2 regions of the Microbacterium sp. HMH0099 genome follow, and region 1 is predicted to be linked to the other one. Evidence: predicted binding sites of a transcription regulator. Region 1 holds the regulator's gene; the other holds the start of a gene.

Region 1 (4,194 bases):
TCGGCCGCGTCGAGGTGCCCCAGGAGGCGTTCATCGCCGCGCTCTCCGGCGACGTCGACGGCAAGAAGTAGCCCCGGCTCCGCCCCTCCACCCTCCCCCCAGCCCCGACACGTACCCTGGAACCATGCGCCGGCAGAGCTTCACCGACGACACCGTCGACTACGCGGCGGTCGGCGCCACTCAGGCGCACGACCTCATGCAGTACCCGCCCGAGAAGTCCCTCCCCGCCGAGGACGCCTGGCGGATCGGCAGCGGCGAGGAGCGCTTCACCGCCGCGAGCGAGCAGCTGCTCGCCTGGGGTCCGCTCCGCGGCGGCGACCTCCGCATCAGCGACGTGCGGCCGGCGGGCGGCCCCGGCTACACCGGCGTCGCGTTCGACGCCGATGGCGCACCCGTCGCCCCCAGCCGCCTCGACGCCGACCAGCGCTTCGACGCGGACGGCACGCCGTTCGTGAGCGCCGGAGCGGGCGTCCGCCTGCACGGCCGGGTCGACGGCCACCGGGCCGACGCCGAGCTGAGGGTCATCTCGGTGATCGAGGAGCCCCGCCGCGTCGGGTACATCCTCGGCACGGTCGGGCACTCGCTCGTCAGCGGCGAGGAGCTGTTCGTCCTGGAGTGGCGCGACAACGACGAGGTCTGGTTCATCGTCCGCGCGTTCGACCGCCCCACGGCCCCCACCTACCGCCTGTTCAAGAGCCGGGTGCGCCGCCGCCGCCGCGCGCTGTTCACGCGCTACCTGCGGGCGATCTCGCCGCTGTACGCGTCCTGATGGGCGGACCCCTCCCGCTCGGCGACCCGGCCCCGGCCGACGGCCTGCTGCCGGCCGACGTCACGGCCGATCCCACGAAGGACTTCGGCGTCTACCTGCACGTGCCGTTCTGCCGCGTCCGCTGCGGCTACTGCGACTTCAACACCTACACCTCCGGAGAGCTCCGCGGCGCCCGTCAGGACGAGTTCGCCGACACGCTCGCACACGAGGTGCGCCTCGCGAGACGGGTGATGGATGCCGCGGGCCCGAGACGCATGGCATCCACCGTCTTCTTCGGGGGCGGCACGCCCACGCTCCTGCCCCCGGGCGACCTCGCGCGCATGCTGGACGCGGTGCGGGCGGAGTTCGGGATCGTCGAGGGGGCCGAGGTCACCGTGGAGGCGAACCCGGACACGCTGGACGACGCGGTGGCCGCCACGCTGGCCGCCGCCGGGGTGACGCGCGTGTCGATCGGGATGCAGTCCGCCCGTCCGCACGTCCTGGCGGTGCTCGACCGCACCCACGACCCCGCCAACGTCGCGACCGCGGTGGCCGCCGCGCGCGGCGCCGGGCTCGACGTGTCGCTCGACCTCATCTACGGCGCACCGGGGGAGTCGCTGGAGGACTGGCGCGCCTCGCTGGAGACGGCGGTGGCGCTGCAGCCCGACCACATCTCCGCGTACGCCCTCATCATCGAGGACGGCACCAAACTGGCCCGGCAGATCCGCTCGGGGCTCGTGCCGATGCCGGACGACGACCTCCAGGCCGACATGTACGAGCTGGCCGACGACCTCCTCGCCGCGGCCGGGTACGACTGGTACGAGGTCTCGAACTGGTCGCGCGGGGTCGATCACCGCTCCCGCCACAACCTCGCCTACTGGCGCGGGACGGACTGGTGGGGCTTCGGTCCGGGCGCGCACAGCCACGTCGGCGGTCTGCGCTGGTGGAACGTCAAGCACCCCGCCGCCTACGCCCAGCGGCTCGCGGCGGGGGAGTCGCCGGCCGCCGCGCGCGAACGGCCCGACGAGGAGGCCCGGCGCCTGGAGTCGGTGCTGCTGCGCAGCCGCATCCGCGAGGGTCTCGCCGTCTCGGAGGTGCAGGGGGAGGGCCGCCGCGCCGTCGCCGCTCTCATCGCGGACGGGCTCATCGAGGGCGGGGACGCCGTGCGGGGGCGGATCGTGCTCACCCGGCGCGGCCGCCTGCTGGCCGATGCCGTCGTCCGCGCGCTGACGGTCTGAGCCGGTCGCGCTCCCACGTCCGGCGCGCGGAATCGGACACGTCGCCGCGTCTGCGCGCGTCCGAGGCGCCGGGGCGGGGGCATCGATTAGAATTGGCACTCCCGTCAGCGGAGTGCCAGCAGGAAGGAGCGGAGCGTGGTATCTGAACGCGGCCTGCAGGTGCTCCGTGCGATCGTGCAGGACTACGTCGACACGCGCGAGCCGGTCGGCAGCAAGGCGATCGTCGAACGGCACGCGTTCGGCGTCTCGGCGGCCACCATCCGCAACGACATGGCCCTGCTCGAGGACGAGGAGCTCATCGCCGCCCCGCACACCTCGTCGGGACGCGTGCCGACGGACAAGGGCTACCGGGTGTTCGTCGACCACCTCGCCGAGCTCCGCCCGCTCTCGGGCGCGCAGCGCAGCGCCATCACCTCGTTCCTCGACGGCGCCGGCGACCTCGACGACCTGCTCGCGCGCACGGTCCGGGCGCTCACGCAGCTGACCGGCCAGGTCGCGATCGTGCAGTACCCGTCGTTCGCCCGGGCCAACGTCAGCCACGTCGAGCTCGTCGCCCTGGGCGGACCGCGGGTGCTCGTCATCATCGTCACCGACACCGGCCGGGTCTCGCAGCGCATCGCGCTCGTGGGGCACGAGCCCGACGAGAACGACGTCATCCAGCTGCGCTCCCGCATCGGCGCCCTGCTCGTCGGGCACAGTGTCGGAACGGCCGTGCAGCGGGTCGCCGCACACCTCGCCGAGCCGACCCGGGCGGGCATGCCGCTCGACCAGATCGTCGACGCCGTGCTCCGGGTCGTCGCCGAGGAGCTCGAGGGCTTCCGACAGGACCGGCTCGTCATGGCCGGTGCGGCCACCCTCGCCAAGCGCGAGCAGGACTTCCGCGGCAGCATCTACCCGCTGCTGGAGGCCATCGAGGAGCAGGTGACGCTGCTGCGCCTCATGAGCGAGATGGTCGCGGACGACCAGGGCCTCTCGGCCAGCATCGGCCGCGAGAACGAGCCCTTCGGCCTCGTCGAGGCCTCCGTCCTCGCGAGCCGCTACGACGGCGCCGCGGGCGGCGCCCGGGTGGGCCTGCTCGGCCCGACCCGGATGGACTACTCCTCCAACCTCGCGGCGGTCCGCGCCGTCGCGCACTATCTCACCCGGTTGCTCGAAGACGACGACAGCGCGCGCTGACGAGCATCCCGACCGACGACGACACCCGCACCCGCGGACAGGAAGGCGACTGTGGCTGACCATTACGAGGTCCTCGGCGTCGCGCGCGACGCCAGCCCCGACGACATCAAGCGCGCGTACCGCCGTCTGGCACGCGAGCTGCACCCCGACGTGAACCCCGGCGAGGACGCGTCCGAGCGCTTCAAGCTCGTCACCCATGCCTACGACGTGCTGAGCGACCCCGACCAGCGCCGCCGCTACGACATGGGCGGCGATCAGAGCCCGTTCGGCGGTGGGGGAGCGGCCGGGTTCGGCGGCTTCAGCGACATCTTCGAGACGTTCTTCGGCGGCGCCCAGGGCGGCGGCGGTCGCGGCGCGCGTCCCCGGTCCCGCCGGGAGCGCGGTCAGGACGCGCTCGTGCGCGTCACCCTCGACCTCGGCGACGTCGTGTTCGGTGTCCACCGCGACCTCGAGGTCGACACGGCCGTGCTGTGCGAGACCTGCCAGGGCTCGTGCACCCAGCCCGGCACCAGCGAGGTCACCTGCGACATCTGCCACGGCAGCGGCCACGTGCAGCGCACCGTTCGGAGCCTGCTCGGCAACGTCGTCACCAGCCAGCCCTGCACCGTGTGCCACGGTCACGGCACGACGATCCCCTACCCCTGCGGCACGTGCCAGGGGCAGGGCCGGGTCCGCGCCCGGCGCACGGTGTCGGTCGACATCCCCGCCGGTGTCGAGTCGGGCCTGCGCCTCCAGCTCCCGGGCTCCGGCGAGGTCGGCCCCGCCGGCGGCCCGAACGGCGACCTCTACATCGAGATCACCGTGGCCACCCACGACGCCTTCAGCCGCGAGGGCGACGACCTGGTCGCCACGCTCGAGGTCTCGATGCCCGACGCGATCCTCGGCACGACCACGTCGATCGAGTCGCTGGACGGCTCCGTCGACCTGGAGGTGCGCGCCGGCGTGCAGTCCGGCGACGTCCTGACCATCAAGGGACGCGGCATCACCCCGCTGCGCGGCTCCCAGCGCGGCGACCTCAAGGTCGGCGTGCAC
Region 2 (4,194 bases), on a different contig from region 1:
CGGGCTGGGCCTATCGATCGTGGCGTCCATCGTCGACCTGCTGCACGGCACGGTCGAGGTCGTCGACACCCCGGGCGGAGGGGCGACGTTCCGGGTCTCGCTGCCGCTCGCGCACCGCCGCGAGGCCGCCGAGCACGCGTCGATCGAGACGCAGCCGCTGGAGCGCCTGCCCGAGGACGCCCCGCCCCCGCAGGCCTGACCCCGCGCTCTCCCCCGCCGCGTCGTTCCCCCCGCCGTGTCGCGCTGCCCCGCACGGGCGCTGACATGGCGCAGATGTACGCGGAACGCCCCGCGGGGCGTACATTTGCGACACCTCACGGCCCGTCAGAAGCCACGCTAACGTGGCGCAGATGCACGCGGGGAGCCCCGCGGGGCGTACATCTGCGACACCTCACGGCCCGTCAGAAGCCACGCTGAGGTGGCGCTGATGCACGCGGGGAGCCCCGCGGGGCGGACATCTGCAACACCTCACAGCCCTGCGGCGGGCGCGCTGACCCGGCCCGGCGGCACCGTCCCGGAACGGCAGAACGCCCCCTCCCGGAGGAGGGGGCGTTCAGAACCTCAGGCGTGGATCAGAAGTCCATGCCACCCGTCGGGTCACCGGCGGGGGCGGGGTTCTTCTCCGGCTTGTCGGCGACGACGGCCTCGGTCGTGAGGAACAGACCGGCGATCGACGCGGCGTTCTGCAGAGCCGAGCGGGTCACCTTGGCGGGGTCGATGATGCCCTGTGCGAACAGGTCACCGTACTCGCCGGTCGCGGCGTTGAGGCCGTGGCCCACGGGCAGCTCCGAGACCTTGTTCGCGACGACACCGGGCTCGAGACCGGCGTTGAGCGCGATCTGCTTGAGCGGGGCCTCGATGGCCACCTTGACGATGTTCGCGCCGGTGGCCTCGTCACCCGAGAGCTCGAGGTTGGCGAGAGCGGTCTTGCCGGCCTGGATGAGCGCGACGCCACCACCGGCGACGACACCCTCTTCCACAGCAGCCTTGGCGTTGCGCACGGCGTCCTCGATGCGGTGCTTGCGCTCCTTGAGCTCGACCTCGGTCGCGGCTCCGGCCTTGATGACGGCGACGCCACCGGCGAGCTTGGCGAGGCGCTCCTGGAGCTTCTCGCGGTCGTAGTCGCTGTCGGTGTTCTCGATCTCGCGACGGATCTGGGTCACGCGACCCTCGATCAGCTCCGACTCACCGGCACCCTCGACGATCGTGGTCTCGTCCTTGGTGATGATGACCTTGCGCGCGCGGCCGAGCAGGTCGACGGTCGCGTTCTCGAGCTTGAGGCCCACCTCTTCGGTGATGACCTGGCCGCCGGTGAGGATCGCGATGTCCTGCAGCTGCGCCTTGCGACGGTCGCCGAAGCCGGGAGCCTTGACGGCGACCGACTTGAAGATGCCGCGGATCTTGTTCAGCACCAGGGTCGCGAGCGCCTCGCCCTCGACGTCCTCGGCGATGATGAGGAGCTCCTTGCCCTCCTGGATCACCTTGTCGACGATCGGCAGAAGGTCCTTGATGTTCGAGATCTTCTGGTTGGCGATCAGGATGTAGGGGTCCTCGAAAACCGCCTCCTGACGCTCGGGGTCGGTGACGAAGTAGGGGTTGATGTACCCCTTGTCGAAGCGCATACCCTCGGTGAGCTCGAGCTCGGTGCCGAAGGTGTTCGACTCCTCGACGGTGACGACGCCTTCCTTGCCCACCTTGTCGATGGCCTCGGCGATGAGCTCGCCGATCGCGGGGTCGGCGGCGGAGATCGACGCGGTCGCGGCGATCTGCTCCTTGGACTCGACCTCCTTGGCGGAGGCGAGGAGCTCGTCGGTGACGGCCTTGACGGCCTTCTCGATGCCCTTCTTGAGCGAGATGGGGTCGGCGCCGGCCGCGACGTTGCGCAGGCCCTCGCGCACGAGCGCCTGAGCGAGGACGGTCGCGGTGGTGGTTCCGTCACCGGCGACGTCGTCGGTCTTCTTGGCGACCTCCTTGACCAGCTCGGCGCCGATCTTCTCGTACGGGTCGTCGAGCTCGATCTCCTTGGCGATCGAGACACCGTCGTTCGTGATCGTGGGGGCGCCCCACTTCTTCTCGAGCACGACGTTGCGACCGCGGGGGCCCAGGGTCACCTTGACGGCGTCGGCCAGCGTGTTGAGGCCGCGCTCGAGACCGCGACGGGCCTCTTCGTCGAAAGCGATGATCTTTGCCATAAGTGTGTCGTCCCTCCCGGACGGATGAACCAGATTTTGGCACTCGACGAAAGCGAGTGCTAACTCATTCTGGCACTCGCCCCTAGGGAGTGCAAGCCGCGCCACGCGGGCGGACGACGACGCCGCGGCATCCTGTTCCGGATGCCGCGGCGTCGAGGTGAGGGTCGGGAGTCAGGCGGTCAGGCGCACCGACTCGGCCTGCGGGCCCTTCTGCCCGGTGCCGATGGTGAACTCCACCGACTGGCCCTCCTCGAGGACACGGAACCCCGACATCTCGATGTTCGAGTAGTGCACGAAGACATCCTGACCGTCTGCGACGGTGATGAATCCGAAACCCTTCTCGGCGTTGAACCATTTGACGGTGCCCTGCGTCATGCGAATCTCCTGTTGCTGAACGACGAGGTCATCGTATGCACGCACAGGCGCCCCGAACCGGGCCGGAAGGCCATTGTTGACGCGGGTGCCGCGAGAGATTTACCGCCCCGAAACACGGGGCCTCGCCCGAGGGGATGAGAGGGATGCCAGGGCCCTTCCGGCCGCTGGAGGTCGACGGTCGACGCCCCTCTCCCCGGTCGCGACGGACGCGCGGGGCTCCCGCTCAGGCGGCCGGCGCCGCGGGGACGCGATCGAGCCCGATGACGACGACGAGCTGTCTCGTCTGCGCCTCGTCGTCGGGGGTGTTGGGGTCGTCCGCGGGCTGCAGGAAGTCGTTCTGCGCGATCTCCGCACCGCCGATGGCCTGCGCCAGGCCGAGCGCCGCCGCCTCGTCCTCCGGACGGACGTAGTAGACGGTCGTCGTCGCGAAGTCCGTGCTGTCGGAGTCGCCCGTCACCACGGTGTCGCCCGACCACCCGGCGGCGACGATCTGGTCGCGCAGCTGGGTGGCGAGCCCGTCCTGGCCGGTGCCGTTGAGCACGACGACCGAGAACGACGTGTCGACCACCCCCGCCACGGTGGGGGTCGGCGTGGGCTGCGCGATGCTGTCGTCCCCGCCCAGCGAGATGCGGCCGGAGGCGACGAGCGTGCCGAAGATCCCCACGGCGATGAGCACGACGGTCAGGACCGCCGCCCAGAGGAAGACCATCCAGGCGCGGAGCCCCGGGTTCTCCGCGCGGTGGGCGCCGACGCGTCCGGAGTCCGTCGACAGGTCGTCGAACCGATCCCGAGGGAAAGTCGATCTGGCCATTGGACGATGCTATCGGTCGTGCCTACGGGCGCCCGTCGCGCCCCGATCCGCGCGTGCGGTCGTCATCGCGCCGCGGTTCGACCGAGACGGGCCTCGCGCGACGCGGCCGCACCGTCGCGGGCGCGCCGGAGCCGGCGGACGAGCATGGGATCGGCCGCGAGGGCGTCGGCCGTGTCGATCAGCCGACCGAGCAGCTGGTAGTAGCGCGCCGGGGCGAGGCCGAACTGCGCGCGGATCGCCTCCTCCTTGGCACCGCCGTGCCGACGCCACTCCGCCTCGAAGGCGAGGAAGGCGCGGTCGCGGTCTGTCAGAGGCACGCTCCGACGCTACTGCGGCGAGGGAGAGGATTCCGGATGCCACGCCACCGACGCCCCGAGCGGGTCGACGGCCGCGAGCACCTGCCCGTCGAGGGCGAGAGCGAACCCGCCCGGCCACGTGTCGGCGACGGGGGCGAGCCCGTCGTGCAGGCCGACGGGGTCGATCGTGATCCACCGGCCCGCCGCCCGCGCCGCTGCGACGACGTCCGCCCGGTGCGGAGCGGGGACGTGCGGGAGGACCCCTGGCGTCGTCACGACGAGAGTGGCACCGGCCGGTGCGCGCGCGGCCAGCTCCGGCAGAGCCGCCGCGCCGTCGCCGCGGACGAGGAGCGGCGGGTCCGCCGCGGCGATGTCCAGAGCAGCCTCGACGCGTTCGCGTCGCCCCGTCTCCCCCGGCCACACCAGACCCGTGAGCCAGGCCCGCGTGTCCGCCTCCCGCGGGTCGAGCGGGTTCAGGTCGATGCCGGCCCGCCAGACGACCTCCGGCAGCCGCAGCGCC

What was found. Region 1 encodes HrcA, which represses chaperone genes, less so after heat shock. Its sites were predicted from a motif close to TTNGCACTCGNNNNNNNCGAGTGCNAA; they were not measured.
Region 2: groL (chaperonin GroEL) is a predicted target of HrcA. The motif match lies at 2,229-2,255, and genes of this name have one in related genera.

Annotation. Positions count from the first base shown of each region.
Region 1 is NZ_JBMRJR010000003.1:84,372-88,565, forward strand. Features, by position in the region: gene lepA (translation elongation factor 4) at 1-71, shown strand, start outside; gene ACO03V_RS07600 (DUF1990 family protein) at 125-769, shown strand; gene hemW (radical SAM family heme chaperone HemW) at 769-1,986, shown strand; gene hrcA (heat-inducible transcriptional repressor HrcA) at 2,122-3,162, shown strand; gene dnaJ (molecular chaperone DnaJ) at 3,214-4,194, shown strand, end outside.
Region 2 is NZ_JBMRJR010000002.1:529,751-533,944, forward strand. Features, by position in the region: gene ACO03V_RS06255 (sensor histidine kinase) at 1-199, shown strand, start outside; gene groL (chaperonin GroEL) at 573-2,192, opposite strand; gene ACO03V_RS06265 (cold-shock protein) at 2,364-2,567, opposite strand; gene ACO03V_RS06270 (LytR C-terminal domain-containing protein) at 2,791-3,378, opposite strand; gene ACO03V_RS06275 (DUF3263 domain-containing protein) at 3,441-3,695, opposite strand; gene ACO03V_RS06280 (DUF2332 family protein) at 3,705-4,194, opposite strand, start outside.